Regions from separate parts of the Micromonospora sp. NPDC023814 genome, predicted to be linked through region 1. Evidence: riboswitches for the same ligand, from Rfam matches in the RefSeq annotation. Region 1 holds a riboswitch; each other region holds the start of a gene.
What was found. A riboswitch is a leader RNA that binds a small molecule or an ion and turns the genes downstream of it on or off. The one in region 1 is predicted to bind cyclic di-AMP.
Positions count from the first base shown of each region.

Region 2: another riboswitch for cyclic di-AMP. It lies ahead of AB0G14_RS03650 (NlpC/P60 family protein); the one in region 1 lies ahead of AB0G14_RS07240 (hypothetical protein).
Region 3: another riboswitch for cyclic di-AMP. It lies ahead of AB0G14_RS07715 (C39 family peptidase); the one in region 1 lies ahead of AB0G14_RS07240 (hypothetical protein).
Region 4: another riboswitch for cyclic di-AMP. It lies ahead of AB0G14_RS15810 (hypothetical protein); the one in region 1 lies ahead of AB0G14_RS07240 (hypothetical protein).

Region 1 covers NZ_JBFAAF010000009.1:95,624-100,549, reverse strand. The annotation lists gene AB0G14_RS07260 (hypothetical protein) at 1-36, opposite strand, end outside; gene AB0G14_RS07255 (hypothetical protein) at 201-344, opposite strand; gene AB0G14_RS07250 (STAS domain-containing protein) at 675-1,037, shown strand; gene AB0G14_RS07245 (SRPBCC family protein) at 1,225-1,692, shown strand; gene AB0G14_RS07240 (hypothetical protein) at 1,799-2,860, opposite strand; cyclic di-AMP (ydaO/yuaA leader) riboswitch at 2,874-3,005, opposite strand; gene AB0G14_RS07235 (cation diffusion facilitator family transporter) at 3,159-4,076, opposite strand; gene AB0G14_RS07230 (AAA family ATPase) at 4,169-4,926, opposite strand, start outside.
Region 2 covers NZ_JBFAAF010000005.1:51-4,976, forward strand. The annotation lists gene AB0G14_RS03645 (peptidoglycan recognition family protein) at 103-2,124, opposite strand; cyclic di-AMP (ydaO/yuaA leader) riboswitch at 2,363-2,499, shown strand; gene AB0G14_RS03650 (NlpC/P60 family protein) at 2,512-3,552, shown strand; gene dcd (dCTP deaminase) at 3,623-4,201, opposite strand; gene AB0G14_RS03660 (pyridoxamine 5'-phosphate oxidase family protein) at 4,280-4,831, shown strand.
Region 3 covers NZ_JBFAAF010000010.1:59,628-64,553, reverse strand. The annotation lists gene AB0G14_RS07730 (acyltransferase) at 1-799, shown strand, start outside; gene AB0G14_RS07725 (hypothetical protein) at 988-1,422, shown strand; gene AB0G14_RS07720 (hypothetical protein) at 1,642-2,400, shown strand; cyclic di-AMP (ydaO/yuaA leader) riboswitch at 2,688-2,830, shown strand; gene AB0G14_RS07715 (C39 family peptidase) at 3,051-3,887, shown strand; gene AB0G14_RS07710 (alpha/beta hydrolase) at 3,996-4,739, shown strand; gene AB0G14_RS07705 (CDP-glycerol glycerophosphotransferase family protein) at 4,759-4,926, opposite strand, start outside.
Region 4 covers NZ_JBFAAF010000025.1:60,480-65,405, reverse strand. The annotation lists gene AB0G14_RS15825 (DUF305 domain-containing protein) at 1-626, opposite strand, end outside; gene AB0G14_RS15820 (hypothetical protein) at 704-1,276, opposite strand; gene AB0G14_RS15815 (YibE/F family protein) at 1,704-3,056, shown strand; cyclic di-AMP (ydaO/yuaA leader) riboswitch at 3,223-3,354, shown strand; gene AB0G14_RS15810 (hypothetical protein) at 3,358-4,377, shown strand; gene AB0G14_RS15805 (carbonic anhydrase) at 4,650-4,926, opposite strand, start outside.

The DNA.
Region 1 (4,926 bases):
CTTGCTGCGGCGATCCAGCAGATTGGTACCGAACATGGTGGGTTACCTCCTCGGGCCGAAGCCGGCGGCCACTTCGGACTTCGACGTCTCACCGGCGCGTCATGGCTCGCTCGTTCCGCCTGTGCCCAACCGGGCACCTCCGCAAACCCTCGCCGGACGCGGGGCGAGCCCGGTCACCGGGCTGGGGCCCTCGCCGTGCGTCAGCGGAGCGTGACCACCGCGATCACGCCGCGCGCGAAGTCGTCGTCATCGTCGTCGTCATCGTCGCCGCCGCCGAAGCCGCAGGCCAGCACGAGGGCCAGCAACGCGCCGACGCCGGCCAGCGCGGCAAGTCTCCTGATCATCGATCGTCCTTCCGTCGTGGTTCCCGCTCTCCGGGCCGATGCTAGGCAGGATGGGCAACCCGCGGGCGGGAGCGGGGCCGGCCACGCCAGGAAGTTCGGGTGCCGGGCGGTGCCGGCGGGAGACGGCTACCCTGGGTCGGCGACGCGTCAGCGGCAGCTGATCGTTGGGTGAACAAGAAGTGAAAAGTCCGGACAAGGGCGACTTGGTGCGCCCTCATCCGCGAATTGCTCATCCCGAGGGGTGGCGACCGAGGCCGTCGGAGGAATACTCTCGGTCGCGGCCCGCGTACTGATGAGGCGCCCGTCGGACGGGCGAGTGGAGGTGCTCGCGTGAGCCTGTCGATCGTGAAGTCGGTTATGCCCGGTGGTGTCATCGAGATCGCCCCCCGGGGCGAGATCGACGTCGACACCGCATACGAGGTGCGCGAGGCGATCGCCGAGGTCCTGGCCAAGGGGCGCCCCAGCCGGATCGAGCTCAACATGAGGCTCGTCACCTTCATCGACTCCGTCGGTATCAGCGCGATGGTCGCCGGCTTCCAGACCGCCGAGGTGAGCGGCGTCAAGCTCGTCGTCACCGAGCCGAGCCGGTTCGTGCACCGGCAGCTCTGGGTGACCGGCCTGCTCGGCCTCTTCGGCGCCCCTGAGCCCTACTACGCCGGCGTGCCCGCCCCCGAGGTCCTCCCCGGCGCCTGACCCGCCGGCAGGGGTCCCGCCGGTGCCCCGTTGGCGTCAGTCGTCGCCGCGGCCCGACAGGTCGATGTCGGACGCCTCGGTGACGCGCGCGGATCGCACGGCCGGCATCCGCGCGCGGAGCGGCGCGCCGTTGCCAGCGCGCCGCCGGTGCGCGACGATCGGGCGACGGCGACGGTGGGGAGACGGCGTGCTCAGGCGGGATTCCTTCAGCTACACCGTCCAGGCGCGCTGCTCGCTCGCCGACGCCGCGGGGTTGCTCGCGGACCCGGCCCGGCAGCAGGACCTGCACCCGCTGATCGTCCGGGTCCGCCGGGTGTCGCCCCGTCGCGGCGCGCGGGCCAGCTACCTCATCACCGACCGGCTGGCCGTCGGGCCGCTGCGCCTGCCGGTCACCTACCGGGCCGACGTCCTGGTCGACGGGCCGGACGAGATCGTCACCGTGGCGCGGCAGTGGCCGGCCACCACGGTGCGCAACCGGACCCGACTGCGGGCCGAGCCGGACGGCGTGGTCCGGATCGACGTCGAGATCACCCTCACCGCGCCGGTCCCGCTCTTCGGCTACGCCTTCCGCCAGGCGCGCGCCGCCCACCTGGGGCTGGCGGCCCGGCTCGGCGTCGCCCTGGGCGGGCACCCGCCGGAGTCACCGCCCGCCTGAGCCGGGCATCGACGACGCCGCCACCTCCCCGGCCGACGGCCGGGGAGGTGGCGGCGGGAAGGCGGTCGCCCCGGTGACCCGCGAGCGGGTCACCGGGGCCGGGGCGTCAGTAGACCGACAGGTGCACGTGGTTGGTGTGGTCGCTGGACGGGTCGCCGTTGGCGCCGCTGTACGACTTCCATCCGCTGCTGGGCAGCCAGATCTGCCTGTACCAGATCACGTAGAGCACGGCGAGCCGGTCGGCGTTCTTGACGAAGTACGCCGCCAGGTTGTTGCCGTACGTCCTGTCGCCGCCGGTGGCGTCGCCCCCGAACCCGCCCTTCTGGGCCGCGAAGTCGCAGGCGCGACCCTTGGGGTGCTCCCCGGAGCCGCCGGGGCGGTAGCAGGAGACGTAGCGGGTGAAGCCGGCCGCCTTGGCCTGGTTGAGCGCGTGCAGGGTGCGCGGGGTGATGCAGCCGTTGGCGGGGGTGGGGTCGTTGACGCTGCACGACTCGGACGGCCAGGACCCGTCGGAGTTGCGCGGCGCCGGCTTCGCCGTCGCGGTGGAGCTGCCGCCCGGCCCGCCGCCGCTTGACTGCGACCGGTTGGCCACCGTCAGCGCCCGTTCCGCCTGGTCCTTGCGCTTGGCCATCAGCGTGACCTGCTTGCGCTGCTCCCGGATCTCGCCGTCCAGGGCGAGCTTGGTGCGGGCGGCCTGGTCGCGGGTCTCCTGGAGCTCGCGGAGCGCCCGGTCCTCGTTGGCGGCCACCGCGTCGAGGGCGGCGGCCCGGTCCATGAAGCCGTCCGGCGAGCCGCTGTTGAGCAGGGCGGACGCCACCCCCAGCCGGCCGGTCCGGTAGGCCACCCCGGCGATCTCGCCGACCTTGCTGCTCCGCTCGGTCAGCTCGCTCTCGGTCGTCTTGAGCTGCGCGGCGAGCTGCTGCTGCCGCTTGACCGACGTGTCCAGCGCCCGCTTGGCGTCCAGGTAGCCCTTGCTGGCGGCTTCGAGCTGGGCCCGCAGGGCGGGCGTGCCGCCCTCCTCGTCCTGGCCGGGGGCCGCGGCGAGCAGGCCGGCCCGGGAGGCGGCCGCTGCGGGGGTGGTGGTGACCGGGGCGACCGCGGCGCCGAGGGCGAGCGTCACGGCGATCAGGGCCGCCAACCGGGCGGCGCGTCGTCGTACAGGTGCCATCACTGGCATACACGTGTCCTTCCGTCAGCCGCCGACCGGGTTAGCTGACGGGTTCGGGACGGAAGATCCCTACCGCTGACGCGGATGCACCCCACGAACATGGTTCCCCGGTTCGCCCCGCCGGGCGATTAGGCGGCGGCCACCGCCGGCACCGGTGGGTGCCGCCTGGCGGAGGCCGGAACCGAGCCTACCGGTGCCGGTGTGACTGGTGCAGCACGGGTGACTGAGGGTGCCTGTCTGCTTACCGTCAAATCCGGCATAAGTCAACAATACTCTCCCAGATTTAAGGCTGTGCTCATTACCACTCAACCGACCCGCAGGCCCCGGGAGACGCCCCCGGCTCGATCTGCAACGTCGCGTGCTCGATCTGGAAGTCCTCGTGCAGGGCCGTCCGGGCCGCGGTGAGCACCGCGCCGACCTCCGCGCCCGGCTTCATGGTCAGGTGCGCCGAGGCCACCTCCATCCCGGAGGTCAGCGTCCAGACGTGCAGGTCGTGTACCTCGGCCACGCCGGGCACGGCGGCCAGCCGGTCGTGCACCCTGGTGACCTCGAGGTGCTCCGGCGCGGCCTGCACCAGGATGCGCAGCGCGGCGCGCCCGAGTCGCCAGGTGCGGGGCAGGATGAACAGCCCGATCGCCACCGCGACCAGCGGGTCCGCCCACCACCAGTCGGTGACGGCGATCAGCAGGGCCGCGCCGATCACGCCGAGTGAGCCCAGCAGGTCGCCCAGCACCTCCAGGTACGCGCCCTGCATGTTGATGCTCTCCTTCGCCCCGGACCGCAGGAGGGCGAAGGCGGCCACGTTGGCGAGCAGGCCGAGCACGGCGACCGCGAGCATCGGGCCGGCGAGCACCTCCGGCGGGTCGCCGAACCGGCGTACGGCCTCGACGACCACGTAGACCGCGACGCCGGAGAGCAGCACGGCGTTGGCCAGGGCGGCCAGCACCTCCAGCCGGTAGAGGCCGAAGGTGCGCTGCGGGTCCGCGCCGGCGCGGCGGGTCGCGGTGATCGCCGCGAGCGCCATGCCGATGCCGAGCACGTCGGTGAACATGTGCCCGGCGTCGCTCAGCAGGGCCAGTGAGCCGGTGCGGAAGGCGGCCAGCGCCTCCACCACCATCAGGGCGCCGAGCAGCGCGAACGCCGCCCAGAGGCGGCCCCGGTGGCGGTGCGCGGCATTCGCGACCGACCCGTGGTGGTGGTCATGACCTGCACCCACGCGCCCACCTTCCGTCACCCGTCCGGACCCGGTTCAATCTATGCTCACATCGCAATATGTGCAAGTGACTGCCCGGCGGCGGCCGGGACGACTCAGCCGGTCGGGTCGACGGTGGTCAGCCGCTGGGTGGCCCGCGACAGCGCGACGTAGAGCGTCCGTACGCCCGAACCCGGGTCGGCCCGGATCTCGCCCGGGGCGACCAGGACCACGCCGTCGTACTCCATGCCCTTGGCCTCCAGGCTGGTCACCACCTGTAGGCGCGGCGCGCCCAGCCCGCCCAGCCACCCGGCCACCTCGTCCCGGCGGGGCACCGGGGTGATCACGCCCACGGTGCCCTCCACCTCGGCCAGCAGCGCCGTGGCCGCCGTCACCACGGCGGCCTCCAGCTCCACCGGCGGCACCACCAGCTCGACCGGGTCGACGCCGGTGGAGCGCACCGCCCTGGGCAGCGGGAGGTCCGGGTGCAGCCGGCGGATCTCGGCCGCCGCCACCGCGAAGATCTCCGCCGAGTTGCGGTAGTTCGTGGTCAGGGTGAAGTGGTGCCGCTTGCGCCGGCCCAGCGCCTGGTCCCGGGCCCGGGTCAGCTCCTCCGGGTCGCCCGTCCACGCGGTCTGCGCCGGGTCGCCCACCACCGTCCACGAGGCCAGCCGGCCGCGCCGGCCGATCATGCGCCACTGCATCGGCGAGACGTCCTGCGACTCGTCGACCACGACGTGCGCGTACTCCCGGTAGTCCTCCGGGCGCTGCCGCGCCGCCTCGCGGGCCGCGCGCTGCCGGTCGGCGAACGTGCTCAGCTCGCGGACCCCGCCGGCCAGCTGGAACGGGTCCCGCTTCGGCCGGGCCGGCTTCA
Region 2 (4,926 bases), on a different contig from region 1:
GTCACCGACTAGCCAACGCGTTGCAACGACCCCTTGAAACCGCCGACCGGGGGCCCTCGTCGTGCTCGGGGACGGCCTGCGCCAGTCCGGGCGAGCGGTGGGTCAGTTGGGCGCCCCCAGCGCGGAGGGCAGCACGTTCACGTCGTCCAGGTTGACGTACATGACCCGGTGGCCGAACTGGATCTGCACGTACCTGTTCTCGCCGCGGACCACCGTCCAGTCGCCCGGCGACGACCCGTCGAACGTGACGGCCCGGTAGTACTCGCCGGGGAGCACCGTGCCGACGGCGTACCGCTGGCCGGCCGAGAGGGTGTACTGGAGCGGGGAGATCGGCTGGTAGGGCACGCCGGCCGGGTAGGCGGCCTGCTCCGGGTACGCCCGGCCGTAGACCGGGATGGTGGCCTTGCCGGCCTTCGGGGTCACCACGAAGCCCACGGACCACTTCGCGGTCGGCTTCGAGGCGGGGTTGTGGAACCACGCCTTCTGGCCGAGGTACCAGATCGCGGTCCAGTCCCCCTGCACCTCGGCCAGCGCGTACGTCTGCCCGGCGGAGGCCCGGGCGCCGTGGTCGGAGATGTACATCGTGTTCGGGGTGCCGTCGGGCCGCAGCGCGATGTCGTTGACCAGCGGCGCGTCGTGGCTCGGCGCGCTGTGCAGGATCACCGCGGACGAGCCGCGCAGCGGGCAGGGAGCCACCGGCGGGGGCGGGTTCGGCACGCCGGGCGGCTGCCGGTTGCAGCCGGTGAACTGCGGCTGGTTGGTGGCGAAGTCCGGGTCGATCGTGACCAGCCCCGTGTGCGGCGTGCCGGTCGACGTGAACGGCGCCTTGAGCAGGTCGAAGTAGTGCGACCAGTCCCAGTACGGGCCCGGGTCCCAGTGCATGCCGCGCACGGTCGAGGCGACGGTGCCGGGGACGTTGTCGTGCCCGATGATGTGCTGCCGGTCCAGCGGGATGTTGTACCGCAGCGCCAGGTGGCGGACCAGCTTGGCGGAGGTGCGGTACATCGCCTCGGTGTACCAGGTGCCGTGCCCCGCGAAGCCCTCGTGCTCCAGGCCGATGGACTTGGCGTTCACGTACCAGTTGCCGGCGTGCCAGCCGACGTTCTTGGTCTTGATGTGCTGGGCGATGTGGCCGTCCACCGAGCGCAGGGTGTAGTGCCAGCCCACCCGCCTCGGGTCCTTGACCAGGTTGACGCTGGGGCCGAAGTAGCCCTCGGTGTCGTGGATGACGATGTACTCGATCTTCTGCTGGGCCGGCCGGTCGGCGAGGTCGTGGTTGCCGTAGTCCCCCACGGTCGGGCCGTACTGCACGTAGGGCGCCGGGATCCACTCGCAGGAGATCGTGTCGGGGCACTCCAGCCCGTCGGGCCGGGCGACCTTGCGCAGGCCCAGCCGGTCGAGCCAGGAGCGTTCCGGCTGCACCGCGCGGGCGGCGAGGGTGACCCGCTGCCCGTCGTCGGTCAGCCGGCTGTCGCCGGCGGCGATGGTGGCGTACACCTCGTTGGCGAAGGCCGCCGCGGCGTCGGTGCTGTCCGCGCCGGAGTAGCGGGCCACCGCGCCGTACCAGGCCGCCGGGTCCGTGTCGGCGCCGACCGGGGCGCCGATCTCCTTCTGGTACGCGGCCAGCAGCGCCGCGCCGCCACGGATGTTGGCCGTGACGTCCGTGCGCAGCGCCTCCTCGCTGGCGCCGGTCAGCCCGGCGGCGGCGTCGAGCGTCCGCAGCGAGGCTTCGGCGGGAGGCTGGGCGGCCGGCGGCTCGTGCGCCTCGGCCAGGGACGGGCGGGAGTCGTCGCCCCGCGGGTCCTCGGTGCCCTCGTCGTGGTGGGTGCCCCCGGGCAGCGCGGCGACGTACTCCGCGTCGGTGAGGTGCATCGGTCCGAAGCCGCCGCTGGTGCTCGGCGTTCCGGCGTTGGTGTCCCAGCGGGACTGCAGGTAGGAGACTCCGAGCAGGACGCTCTCCGGCACGCCGTACTCCGCAGCCGCGGCGGCGTACTGCTGCTGCCGGTCGGTCGTCGGCGCGGCGGCGGCGGTTCCGGCGGCGGTGAGCGGCGTCGCCGCCAGGGCGGCCGCCACGGCGGCGGCCAGCAGGACGCGTCTGCTCCTCGATGTCGCTGACAGGTGCATCAGACCCCCAGGTCGGACGGGCGAATGTGGGGCCACCTTCGCCCCGGTCGGCACCTCTGGTCAATACCTTTCCATCTATCACTTCGTAAGGAAGGAAATCTTCGTCGCCGGGGTTGCGGGCCTCCCCGGGCCGCGTGAATACGGTGTGTCACGGCGCGATGGGTTGCGGATCGATAACGACGGTCTCTACTCTGGTCATTCGTCGGCCGGCGACAGTCCGCCCATCCGGGGCGGTAACGGTCCGACACCGCCGAGTCGCTCCCGAGCGAGCCGGGGACCCAGGTACCCCGGGGTGAATCCGCAGCACCTGCGGTAGGGCGTCCCCTTCCCGCCCGAACCCGTCAGCTAACCCGGTAGGCGGTACGGGAAGAAGGAGTACGGAGCCCGGTGGCACACCATGCCCCGCGGCCACCGTCGACACGGTCGGCACCCGCCGGCCCGACGACGGCTGCGCCGCGCCCACGCTGGTACCGCTGCACCACCGCCCTCGCCGCCCTGGCCGCGTTCGCCGTCGTCCTGACCGGCGGCGCCACGGCGGCCCACGCCGAACCGACGGTCGCCGAGATCGAGCGCCAGATCGACGAGGACTGGAACAAGCTCGAACCGATCATCGAACGGCACAACGCCACCCGCCAGGACCTGGCCGCCAAGCGCAGGCAGGCCGACGCCCTCGCCAGGCAGATCGAGCCCTTGGAACGGCAGGTCGAGCAGGCGATGGAGGAGGTCAGCGCGCTGGCCGTCCGCGCCTACAAGGGCGAGAACGTCTCCGCCGTCAACGCCCTGCTGGGCAGCCGCTCGCCTGACCAGATGGTCGGCCAGCTCGAACTGCTCGACCGGTTCGCCCAGCACCAGCAGCAGGACGTGCGGCAGGTCGCCGAGCTGCGCGACCGGCTGGCCGAGAAGAAGGCCCCGCTCGACGAGATGGTCGTCCAACTCGGCCGGACGGAGGCCCAGCTCGCCGCGAAGAAGAAGCAGATCAACGCCGAGATCGACCGGCTGCAGAAGCTGCGGCTGCGGATCTACGGCAGCGGCGGCGGCGGTTCGCTGCGCCCCGCCCCCTGCCCGGCCAGCTATCCCGGTGGCGGGGCCGGCACCGCCGTCAAGTTCGCCTGCGCCCAGATCGGCAAGCCCTACGTCTGGGGCGCCGAGGGCCCGAACGCGTACGACTGCTCGGGCCTGATGCTCGCTGCCTGGGCGAAGGCCGGGGTCTCGCTGCCGCACAACGCCGCGCAGCAGCGCCGGGTCACCGCGACCATCACCCGCGGCGAGCTGCGCCCGGGAGACCTGGTCTTCTACTACAGCGACCTGCACCACGTCGGCATGTACGTCGGCGGGGGCTGGGTGGTGCACGCCTCCCGAGCCGGGGTGCCGGTCAAGATGAAGAAGGTCGACGACGGCCCGATCCACAGTTACGGCCGCCCCGGCTGAACCGCCTCGTCGCGTACGACGGAAAGGGCCCGCTCCGGCGCGCGGCGCGGAGCGGGCCCTTTCGTGGTCGTCAGCGGGTCGGCCAGGTGCGCCAGTGCTGCCAGGAGCGGCTCGGGGTCGGGCCGCGCTGCCCCTGGTAGCGCGAGCCGTAGACGGCCGAGCCGTACGGGTGCTCGGCCGGCGACGAGAGCCGGAAGATGCAGAGCTGACCGATCTTCATGCCCGGCCAGAGGGTGATGGGCAGGTTGGCCACGTTGGACAGCTCCAGCGTCACGTGGCCGGAGAAGCCCGGGTCGATGAAGCCCGCGGTGGAGTGGGTGAGCAGGCCGAGCCGTCCCAGGCTCGACTTGCCCTCCAGCCGCCCGGCGAGCTGGTCGCCGAGGGAGATCACCTCCAGCGTCGAGGCGAGCACGAACTCGCCCGGGTGCAGCACGAACGGCTCGCCCTCGGGCACCTCGACCATCGACGTCAGGTCGTCCTGCTGCATCGCCGGGTCGATGTGGGTGTAGAGATGGTTGTTGAAGACCCGGAAGAGCTTGTCCAGGCGTACGTCGATGCTGGACGGTTGCACCAGCGTGGGCTCGAACGGCTCCAGCGCGAGCGTGCCCGCCTTGATCTCGGAGACCAGGTCGCGGTCGGAGAGCAGCATCGCACCACCTTAGCGAGCGATGTGCGTGACCTGCGTGTCGGACTACCTGTTCGTACACGTGTTCGATAGAATGTCGGCATGGCTTCCTGGTCCGAATTCGCCGCCGACGAGCCCCGCCTCGCCGACGGGATCCGCTCCCTCATGCAGCAGTACGGGCCGGGCTTCGGCTACCTGGCCACCGTCCGCGCCGACGGCGGGCCCCGGGTCCATCCCGTCTCTCCGGTGATCACCGACGAGGGGCTCTTCTGCTTCGTGGTCGACTCGCCGAAGCGGCGTGACCTGGAACGCGACGGCCGCTACGCCCTGCACTCCTTCCCGCCGGAGGAGAGCGACGACGAGGCCTACGTCGCCGGCCACGCCCGGCCGGTCACCGACCCGGCCCGGGTGGCCCGGCTGGCCCGCAGCCACCGGGCCGCGCCGCAGGTCGACTGGCGGCTGTTCGAGTTCACCGTCGACGTGGCGATGCTCGCCCGTCGGGAGCCGGGCGTCGCAGGCGGTGCCGGCGAGGGGCACGGCCGGCCCGCCGTCCAGGTCTGGCTCGACCCCGGCGCGACCGCCGCCGGCGCCGCCCTGGTGCCCGAGACGCGGTCGGGGAGCGGCGGCAACCTCGCCGCCCGCCCGGCCGCCTGAGACGCGGTGCGGCGCCCCGGGCCGTCCCCGTCCGGGGCGCCGCACCGCCCCCCACCCCACCCCGAAGACGACGGTGCCGGCCCCGTCGAGCGGGG
Region 3 (4,926 bases), on a different contig from region 1:
GTTCTTCTTCTACCTCTGCCTGCCGCTGGCGCTGCCGCTGCTCCGCCGGGCCCGGCCATGGGCACTGTGGACCGTGGTCGTCGCGGTGCCGCTGCTGATCCTGGCGCTCTGGCCGGCCCAGGCCCTGGTGCCCGAGGACAGCCGCTGGTGGTTCACCCAGATCTTCCCGCCCGTCCGGTCCCTGGAGTTCTGGATGGGCGTGGCCGCCGCCGAGCTGATGCGGCGCGGCCGGTGGCGGGGGCCGGGCCTGCCGGTGGCGAGCCTGGTCTTCGTGGCCACCTGGGTGGTCGCCGCGCAGTGGGTGCGCGCCGAGCTGTGGGCGGCGTTGCTCGCCGTGGCGTACATCCTGGTCATCACCGCGGCGGCGGACGCGGACGTGCGCGGGCGGCGGTCGCCGTGGCGGTCCCGGCCGATGGTCTGGCTCGGCGAGGTCTCCTTCGCCTTCTACCTGGTGCACGTGCTGGTGATGGTGACCGTGCTCCGGCTCACCAGCGACTGGGGCGTCGGCTACCGCGGCTGGTGGGGGCTGGCCGCGGTGCTCGGTTTCCTGCTGGTCAACCTGGCCCTCGCCGGAGCGTTGCACCGCTTCGTCGAGACGCCGATGATGCGGCTGCTCGGCCCGCGCCGCCCGGCCCGGGCGCTGCCGCCGGTCGAGGGTGTGGCCGCCCCGCGGCAGCGGCCGCCGGGGGAGCGGGGGCGCGTCGTGCCGCGCCCCCGGCATGCCGAGCCGGAGGCGGACCATCGACCGGCGTACGCCGAGCCCCGTGCGACGGCCGGCCGGCCGCTCCCCCGGGCGTAGGACGACCGCGTCCATTGACGCAGGTCGACCAACCGGAGTAGCCGGACTACCCGTCCACCCTGGTCCGTGCGGTCCGGGGTGGGCGGCCGGACGCGCAGAGCATCGGGCCGGAGGGCCGCCGAGACCGCCGCACACGGGACACGCCCGGCGGCGATGCGGACCGGCGGCATCGGCGGTAGCGTGGTCGCGTGCTTCCCGTCGCGCTCACCTGTCCCCTGTGGTGGGTGGCGCGGTGGGCCGCGCGGCTGCTGACCGGCCTCGCCGTCGCGGTCGCGTTCGCCGTCGGCGCCGGGGCCCTCCCCGCTGCCCCGGCCCAGGCCGGAGTGCCCTCGACCGACACCTGGGTGCCCCCGGCTGACGCCTGGGCGCCCCCGGCCCCGGCACTCCCCGTCACGATGGCACCCGCCGACCCGCCCGTGGCCGTCGCCGACCACCGCGTCGTCGCCGACGGTGCCGACCCCGACCGGGCCGCCGCCGTCGACCGGGCCGCCACCGGCCCCGGCCACCCCGCCGCTTTGGCCGACCCGGGCGCAGCCGCCGGGGCCGTCACCGTCGGCCCGGCCCCCGCGCCGGTCGGGCGCACCCCGGTGACGGCCGGCCCCCGGGGCCCGCCGCACGTTTGATCCGCACCACCCCGCGGGGCCCGCGCGCCCCGCGACCGCGCCCGCCGCACGGCGTAGGAAGGGCCCCTTTCGCCACCGCAGGCGTTGACAAGGGTGCCCGTCCTCCGCTCTCCACCACCCGCGCCACATCCCGGCGGCGGGACGTGGCACCGCCGAGCCCCGCCACCCGGGCGCCGCGTGCGCCCCGCTGCCGCACTCGCTCCCCGTGAGGTGCCGACCATGGAGACCGTCGTCTACCAGTTCCTGATCGAGGTGCCGCGGGCCGCCGCCATCTGGTCCGCCCTGCTCCTGCTGGCCCTGACCGTGCTCGCCGTGCTGGTCGCCCACCCCGAGCGGGTCCGTCCCGCCGACGAGCCGGTCGCCCCGCCCGCGGTCGACCCCGTGGCGGAGGCGGCCGACCTGCGCCGCTACGCCGAGGAGGTGGCCGTCGCGGCGGGCCGGGCCGCCCACGCCGCCCGACGGTGGCGGGCCGACTGGCTCGCCGCCCAGGAGGAGGCCGACCGGGCCTGGCGGGCGTACGACGAGGCGGAGACCGCCGCCCGCCGCTTCACCGGCGCCGCCGCCCTGCCCGCCCCGCGCACCCCGCGCACGCCCGCCGAGTACGCCGCCCGCGAGCGCTGGCTGCACCACGCGGCGGTGGCGGCCCACTGGCGCGGCGACCTCTCCACCCGCCAACTCCGCGAGGTGTTCGGCCGCCGGGCCGGCTGGGATCCCCGCCGGCACCCGGTCGAGCAGGAGATCGCGCTGGCCCGGGCGGTACGCGACGCGAAGCGGGCCGACCACCGGGCCGCCGCCGAGCGGGAACGGTCGGCGTGGCGGGACGCCGACCTGGCCGCCGAGGCGGCGCGGGCCCTGGCCGGGGAGGCGTACGCCGCAGCGGTCCGGCTCCGGCCGGGCCGGCTCCCGGCGGCCCGGCCCGTGTCCGCCGGGCGCCGGCCCGCGCTCGCCGCGCGCTGGCGGCCCGCGCGGGTGGGCTGAACCGCCGGGCAATTTCGTGACGCCGGTCATAGCGGTGCCGAACCGGTCATCCGGCGCGGCCCGGCCGATTCCCGCCGGCGATTCCGCGCCGATGTCCGCCGCTCGTCCGGTTGTCGACGCAAGGTGCGTCGGGAAACGGTCGTCCCATTGAGTCGCGTCAGTGTCGAACTGACCGCAAAAAAAGTCTCTCGATCAAGGTTTAAGCAGGTGGGAGCGGGTTGGCAGGGCGCGGGCCGACCAGTAGTGTCGGCCCGTCCGGTGCGGTACCCGATCGCAAGAGGCGACGCCGCGCCGACCCGCCTAATCGTGAACAGGCGAGCCGGGGACCCAGTGCAACATCGGGGTGAATCCGCGGGCCACGGCCCCGCGGTAGGGCGTTCTTCCCGCCCGAATCCGTCAGCTAACCCGGTCGGCGGCGTCGGAAGGAGTTCCATCCTCGTGCAGCACCCACCCGCCCCCCGGTCGTTCCGGCGCCTCCACGGCGCCGCGGTGCCCGCGCTCGCCCGGCCGCACGCCGCGAGCTGACTCACCGGTCACCGCCCGTCGCCCGGCATTCCGGGCGCATCCCCTGAGTGGTCCACCACCGCCGGACGCCGTCCGCGCGGTCGGTCCCCCCTGCGCGGACCGGCGGCCGCTCACCCCCCGAGCCCGTGGAGGAAACCGTGAAGCACCACCTCAAGCGACAGCTCCGTCGCCTCACGTCCGAGCGTCCGTACCAGGTGGCCGCCGCGTCGGCCGCGGCGCTCGTGCTCGCGTCGGGCACCGGCGCGCTGCTGGCCGGCACCGACGAGGCACCCGCCGCCGCACAGGCCCCGGTGGCCGTGAGCGAGCTGCGGGACGGCAGCGTCGCCTCGCGTGGCGACGCCCGCATCGCGACCGCCCCGTCGGCCGGCGCCCCGGCCGCGTCCAGCGCCGCTCCGTCGGCCAGCGCCACCAGCGCCGCCCCGAACCCGGACCTGACCCGCAAGCCGGAGCCGCCGAAGTCCAAGTCCCTGGACTACGACTACCAGGCCCAGACCACCTTCTACAACTGCGGTCCGGCCGCCGTCCGGCACGCCCTCAGCGCCGCCGGCATCGCGCGCAGCCAGGACGCCCTCGGCGCCCAGCTGGGCACCGACGAGATGGGCACCGACTCGGCCGAGGACACCACCCGGGTGCTGAACGCGACGGTGAAGGGTGACCCGTACCGGACCCGGATGATCCCGGGCGGTGCCGCGACCCCGGCGCAGATGGACCAGCTCCAGGCCGACGTGGTCGCCGCCATCACGGACGGGCGGGGCGTCGTGGTCAACGTCGCCGGCAGCGCCACGGACACCGACGGCGGCTGGCACTCCTTCCCCGGCGGCCACTACATCGCCGTCGTGGGCTACCAGGACGAGGGCCGGCTGGTGAAGATCGCCGACTCGGCGAACCCGGCGACCGCGTCGTACTGGATGTCCACCATCGCCCTGGCGAACTGGGCCGCCACCCGCGGCTACTCCGCCTGACAAAGACACCCGTCGGGCGTCGGCTCCCCACCCCGGGAGCCGGCGCCCGATGTCGTCTCCGGGTCACGGCCCTCGCCGGGGCGTACGGCGGGTGGCACACTGCGGCCTATGGTCGACGAATCGGGTGACCGGGACGGCCGGCGCGTCCTGCTGCTGTTGCACGGCATGGGCGCGACCGGGGACGTGTGGCTGCCCTGGGCGCCGCTGCTGGAGCGCCGGTGGACGGGGCGGTGGCTGGCGCCGGACCTCGCCGGCCACGGCTGGTCGCCGCCGCTGTCGGCGTACTCGTTCGCCGGGCTGGCCGACCGGATCGCCGCGGGGCTCGCGGCGGGGGACCGGCTCGTCGTGCTGGGGCACTCCCTCGGCGGCGTGGTCGGGCTGGCGCTGGCCGCCCGCCGCGCCGGGCTGCCGGTCGACGCCGTGGTCGGGCTCGGCATCAAGGCCGTCTGGTCCCCGGCCGAGCTGGCGAAGGCCGGGGAGCTGGCCGCCCGGCCGGTGACCTGGTTCGCCAGCCGGGACGAGGCGGCCCGCCGGTACCTGCGGGTGGCCGGCCTGACCGGGCTCTTCGCGCCGGACCACCCCGTGGTCGAGGCCGGGCTGCGGCAGGTCGACGGCCGCTGGCGGCTGGCGATGGACCCCGCCGCGTTCGGGGTGGGGGAGCCGGACCTGCCGACCCTGCTGGCGGCGACGGACGTGCCGGTGCTGCTGGCCCGCGGCGAGCACGACCCCATGGTCACCGACGCCCAGCTCAAGGAGCTGGGCGTGCCGGTCGCCACCCTGCCCGGCCTGGGCCACAACGCCCACGTCGAGGCCCCCGAGGCCGTCCTGGAGCTGGTCGACCCGTACCGCTGACCCGCGAGGTGCCGGCCGGTCAGGTGGTGGCGGAGAGGGTCGCCTCGTCCGGCTCGACCGGCAGGCCGGTCCCGCCAACGGCGCGCGGCGTCGGCGGGTTCCAGTCCGCGTCGAGCTGCCGCCGCGCGGCGTCCAGGAACGCCTCGGCGTACGACTCGGCCGGGAAGTCGCCCAGGTAGCGGCTCCG
Region 4 (4,926 bases), on a different contig from region 1:
AGCCGGCCGAGGATCTTCTCCATCGTGTCGATCTCGGCCTGCTGGGTGGTGACGATCTGCTGGGCCAGGGCCTTGGCCTCCGCGTTCACGCCCCGGGCCAGCTCGTCCCGGGCCATGGTGACGGCGCCCTCGTGGTGAGCGATCATCATGGTCAGGAACTGCCGGTCGAACTCCCGCCCGGAGGCCGCCGCCAGCTTCTGCATGTCGGCGTCGGACATCATGCCGGGCATGCCGTGGTCCATGTGCGGCGTCTCGGCGCCGGGCGACGGCACCGGCCGCCCCCAGGCCGACAACCAGCCGCTCATGGTGGCGATCTCGGGCGCCTGGGCGGCCTTGATCTCCCCGGCGAGCCGCTTGACCTCCGGGTCCGCCGCCCGCGTGGCGGCCAGCTCCGCCATCTCCACCGCCTGCCGGTGGTGCGGAATCATCATCTGGGCGAACATCGCGTCGGCGTCGCCGAAGGCGGCCGCGCCGGACGCGGTGGCCGCCGGCCCGCTGGTGGCGGGCGTGCCGTGCCCCGCGCCCGGGGACGAGTGCCCGTCGCCGCCGCAGGCGGTCAGGACGAGGGCGGCGGTGACGGTGGCGCCGGCCAGGGCGGCACGGCACGCAATGGTACGAGTGGTCACGTCTGGGCCTTTCGGTGTCAAAACGTACGCAGCAGGACGGGGACGCGGACCGGCCGACCGGGCCGCGCCGGGGCGTCCTATCTGCGCAGCACCGAGACTGTGGCGAGCCGCAGGCCGACCGGCCGGGACGGCGGAGCACGGGGCGACCGGGCCGGCCCGCCCGACCCCTGGCCCGCCAGGCCGGCGGCCGGTACGCCGGCCAGCAGCAGCACGGCGAGCAGCAGCGGAGCGGCGAGCGCGCCCAGCACCGCCAGGCACACGCCCCACCAGGGCAGCTCGCCGCCCGGCCCGCCGGACGGGAGGAACCGCTCGTGCGGGCAGTCGCCCGAGCAGCCCACGACGCCGGACAGCGCCGCCGGGACGACGTACGCGATGGCGGGGACCTGACCGAGCGGCGCGGCGGCGTCGTGACGGGGCAGCGCGGCGGGGACCTGACCGAACGGCGCGGCGGTGTCGTGACGGGGCAGCGCCTGCGACGCGCCGTCGTGCGCACCGGCCGCGGCGACGGCGTGCGCGGAAACCTCGGCGGAATGGCCCACGGCGTGCGAGCCGTGGCCGAGGGTGTGCATCGCGGCCAGGCCGAACAGCGTGCCGACGAGCAGCAGCAGCCGGGCCCATCGCCCCGCCGTCACCGTCGCCGCCGCCCGCACACCGACCACGGTAGTCCCCGGGGCCGGTGCGGCTGGGGGCCACCGGCACAGTCGACGGCGAATCCGCCCCGGACGAGACCGCGGTGTCGGCCACCACGGGACGGTCGACCGGCGGCACCCGGCAGTGACATGGTGGTGACCGACGGTTGCCGGACGGGCGGCCCGCAGCCGACACCAGCCCTCACAACCTGCGACCGGATGTCGGGATGGCTACCATTCGGCCGGTGGCCCTCCGCACTCCGCGCCGCCCGCACCGTCGCCCCGACCGGGCGGCGGTACCGAACGACCGCGACGGGCCGGGCCGGGCCGTCGCGGTGCGCGACCGGCCCGCCACCCCAGGGCGATCCGTTGCGGCGGTCACCCGGGCACGCCGAACCGACCGGCCTGCCGGCACGTACCCCGCCCTGGATTCGTTGGGAGACACTCGATGGGCGCCGACCACACCCGTCCCGCACCGTCCGCCCCGCCGAGGGTGCGACGGATCCTCGTCGCGACGGTGGTGCCCCTGTTCGTCGCCACCCTGATCGCGGCCCTGCTGCTCTGGCCGTGGGACGCCCCGGACGCCGCGCCCGGCACCGATCCGCCCCGCCACCACGGCACGGTGACCCGGGTGGTGACGGAGCCGTGCCCGCCCACCCCGGAGGCGCCGGAGGGCGCCCCGGGCGCCGCGGAGGGCCCCTGCGGCACGGTGACCGTACGCGTCGACGACGGCCCCGACGCCGGCCAGCAGGTGGAGACGCCCGTACCGGCAGGGCCGGGGGCGCCGACGGTCGCGGTCGGCGACGAGATCATCCTGGTCCAGCTCACCGATCCCGCCGACCCCTCGGCGAGCGCCTACAACATCGCCGAGCACCAGCGCGGCAAGCCGCTGCTCTGGCTGGTGGTGCTGTTCGCCGCCGCGATCGTCGCGTTCGGGCGGTGGCGGGGGCTCGCGGCGCTGGCCGGCCTGGCGGCGAGCTTCGCCATCCTGCTGACCTTCGTGCTGCCCGGCATCAGCGCCGGCAGCCCACCGCTGCTGGTCGCGGTCGTCGGCGCGGCACTGATCATGTTCGTGGTGCTCTACCTGACGCACGGGGTGACCGCGCAGACCTCGGTCGCCGTCCTCGGCACGCTGGGCAGCCTGGTGCTGACCGGCGTGCTCGGCACGATCGCCACCGCGGCGACCCACCTGACCGGGTTCGGCACCGAGGACGCCACCACGCTGTCGATGTTCCAGGCCGACGTCGACCTGCACGGCCTGCTGCTCGCCGGGATCATCATCGGCTCGCTCGGCGTGCTCGACGACGTCACCGTGACGCAGGCCGCGACGGTCACCGAGCTGGCGCACGCCAACCCGGGGCTGTCCCGGATGCAGCTGTACCGGGCGGCCACCCGGGTCGGCCGCGCGCACATCGCCTCGACGGTGAACACCATCGTGCTGGCGTACGCCGGGGCCTCGCTGCCGGTGCTGCTCCTGCTGACCGCCGACTCCCGGGCGGTGAGCCAGATCCTGACCAGCGAGTTCCTGGCCCAGGAGATCGTCCGCAGCGCGGTCGCCACCCTGGGCCTGATCGCCGCCGTGCCGCTGACCACCGGGCTCGCGGCCGTGGTGACCACGGCCGGCCGGCGCGGCGACGAGTCAGCCGACCGCGGCGCACCCCCGACCCCGCCGGCCCCCCGGCCGGCAGCCGACCGGTCCGAGGCGCTGGAGGCCCTCAGCGGGCCGCGCGCCGGAAACACCCCCTCCGCCGCCCCCGCCGGGTGGCCCGACCGAAACGGGAGCACGGACACCGCATGGTGAAACTCCTCAGCGTGACCGATCAGGACGTCCCGCCTGATAAACGCGTCACTGGTCACCCTCCGCCGTTACGAAATAACGCATTTAGTCGGCTTAGGGACGTAGATCCCCGGGAGGGCTCTCGGGTAACCTCGCTGCCGGTCACCGCCGAAGGCGCGCAGCGGCGCCTGCGGTGCCGCCGCCCAATCGCCGCCAGGCGAGCCGGGGACCCAGGTACGTGGGGTGAATCCGCGACAGCGGTAGGGGCCACTTCCGCCCCGAACCCGTCAGCTAACCCGGTCGGCGGTCGACGGAAGGGAAAACTGTGACGGCACCCCTACGCCGCTGGTTGACACCTGTGGTGGCCGTGATCGCCGCCCTGGCCGTCTTCGCCGGGCCCCTCCCGGCGGCGGCCGCACCCACCCCCCCGGCCCAACCCTCCGGCCACGGGGACGACGAGCCCAAGCTGCTGAACGACCTGATCGAGACGCGGAACCGCAGCTACGTCCAGGCCAAGGCGAAGCTCGCGAAGTCGAAGAAGCGCCAACTGGAACTGGCCCTGGAGGTCGACCGGGCGCAGGCCGACCTGGCAGCGCTGGCCCCGCAGGTGAGCCAGATCGCCGCCCAGTCCTACCGGACCGGGCGGATCGGCGCGGTGTCGATGCTGTTGGACACCGCCAGCCCCGACTCGTTCGTCAAGCGCGCCGCCGCCCTCGACGAGCTGAACCTGGTCAACGCCAAGAAGCTCGCCGAGGTGAACGCGGTCAAGAACCGCGCCGAGCAGGCCAAGCTGGCGCTCGACGCCGAGGTCCGCGAGCAGCAGAAGCTGACCAACGAGATGGCCCGCGGCAAGCGCGAGGCGGAGAAGGCGCTCGCCCTGGTCGGCGGCAGGGGGCTGACCGGCGGCAAGGTGGTCGCCACCTCGCCGGTGGCCCGGATGGCACCGGGTCGTACTGCCGACGGCGACTGGAAGCCCCTGTCCTGCACCGAGAACGACCCCACCACCTCCGGCTGCATCACCGCGCGCACCCTGCACATGTACAAGGAGGTCAAGCGGGCCGGCTTCAACCGCTTCGTCGGCTGTTACCGCTCCGGCGGGCCGTACGAGCATCCGAAGGGCCGGGCCTGCGACTGGTCGCTGCAGAGGAGCGGCTTCTCCCCCTGGCACAACGACGACACCTACATGTACGGCAACAACCTGACCGCGTTCCTGGTCCGCAACGCCGACCGGCTCGGCATCTACTACGTGATCTGGAACCGGCAGATCTGGTTCCCGGCGACCGGCTGGAAGTCCTACAGCGGCCCGTCGAACCATACGGACCACGTGCACGTGTCCCTGCTCTGACGCAGCCAACGACAGGGCCGCCCCGCGTCTGCGGGGCGGCCCTGTCGGCGTCTCTAGACCCTGTCGGCAGCTGTAGCCCTCTCGGACGCTGTCGGCGTCTCTGCGACCCGCTCCGGCGTCGCGCGGCCCGGTCCGGACGGGCTGTGGGCCCTGTCGGCGCTTCGGCGCTCTCGGCGCTTCTGGGACCCGTGGGCGGTTGAGGCCCACTCGGCGTCCGTCGGCTCCCGTCGACGGGCGTCGGCGTCCCGAGCCGGGCCGAGCGAAGGAACGGGTCAGGCGAGGGCGGCACTGACGGCAGGCTGCGCCCCGTCGACCGCGCCCGGCCCGTTGGCCACCTCGGCGCCCCCCCGCGCCTCGCCGGCGGACACGGCGGTCACCGCCCGCGCCTCGCCGGCCGCCAGCCGGTACGACATGCCCACGACGGCGCAGCGCCCGGCGGCCACCTCGGCGGCGAGCACGGCCGACCTGTCCAGCATCGCCTCGACGGTCTGCGCGATGTGGATGTCGACGATGCGGTCGATGTCGTCCACGCCCTCGGCGGCGGCGCGG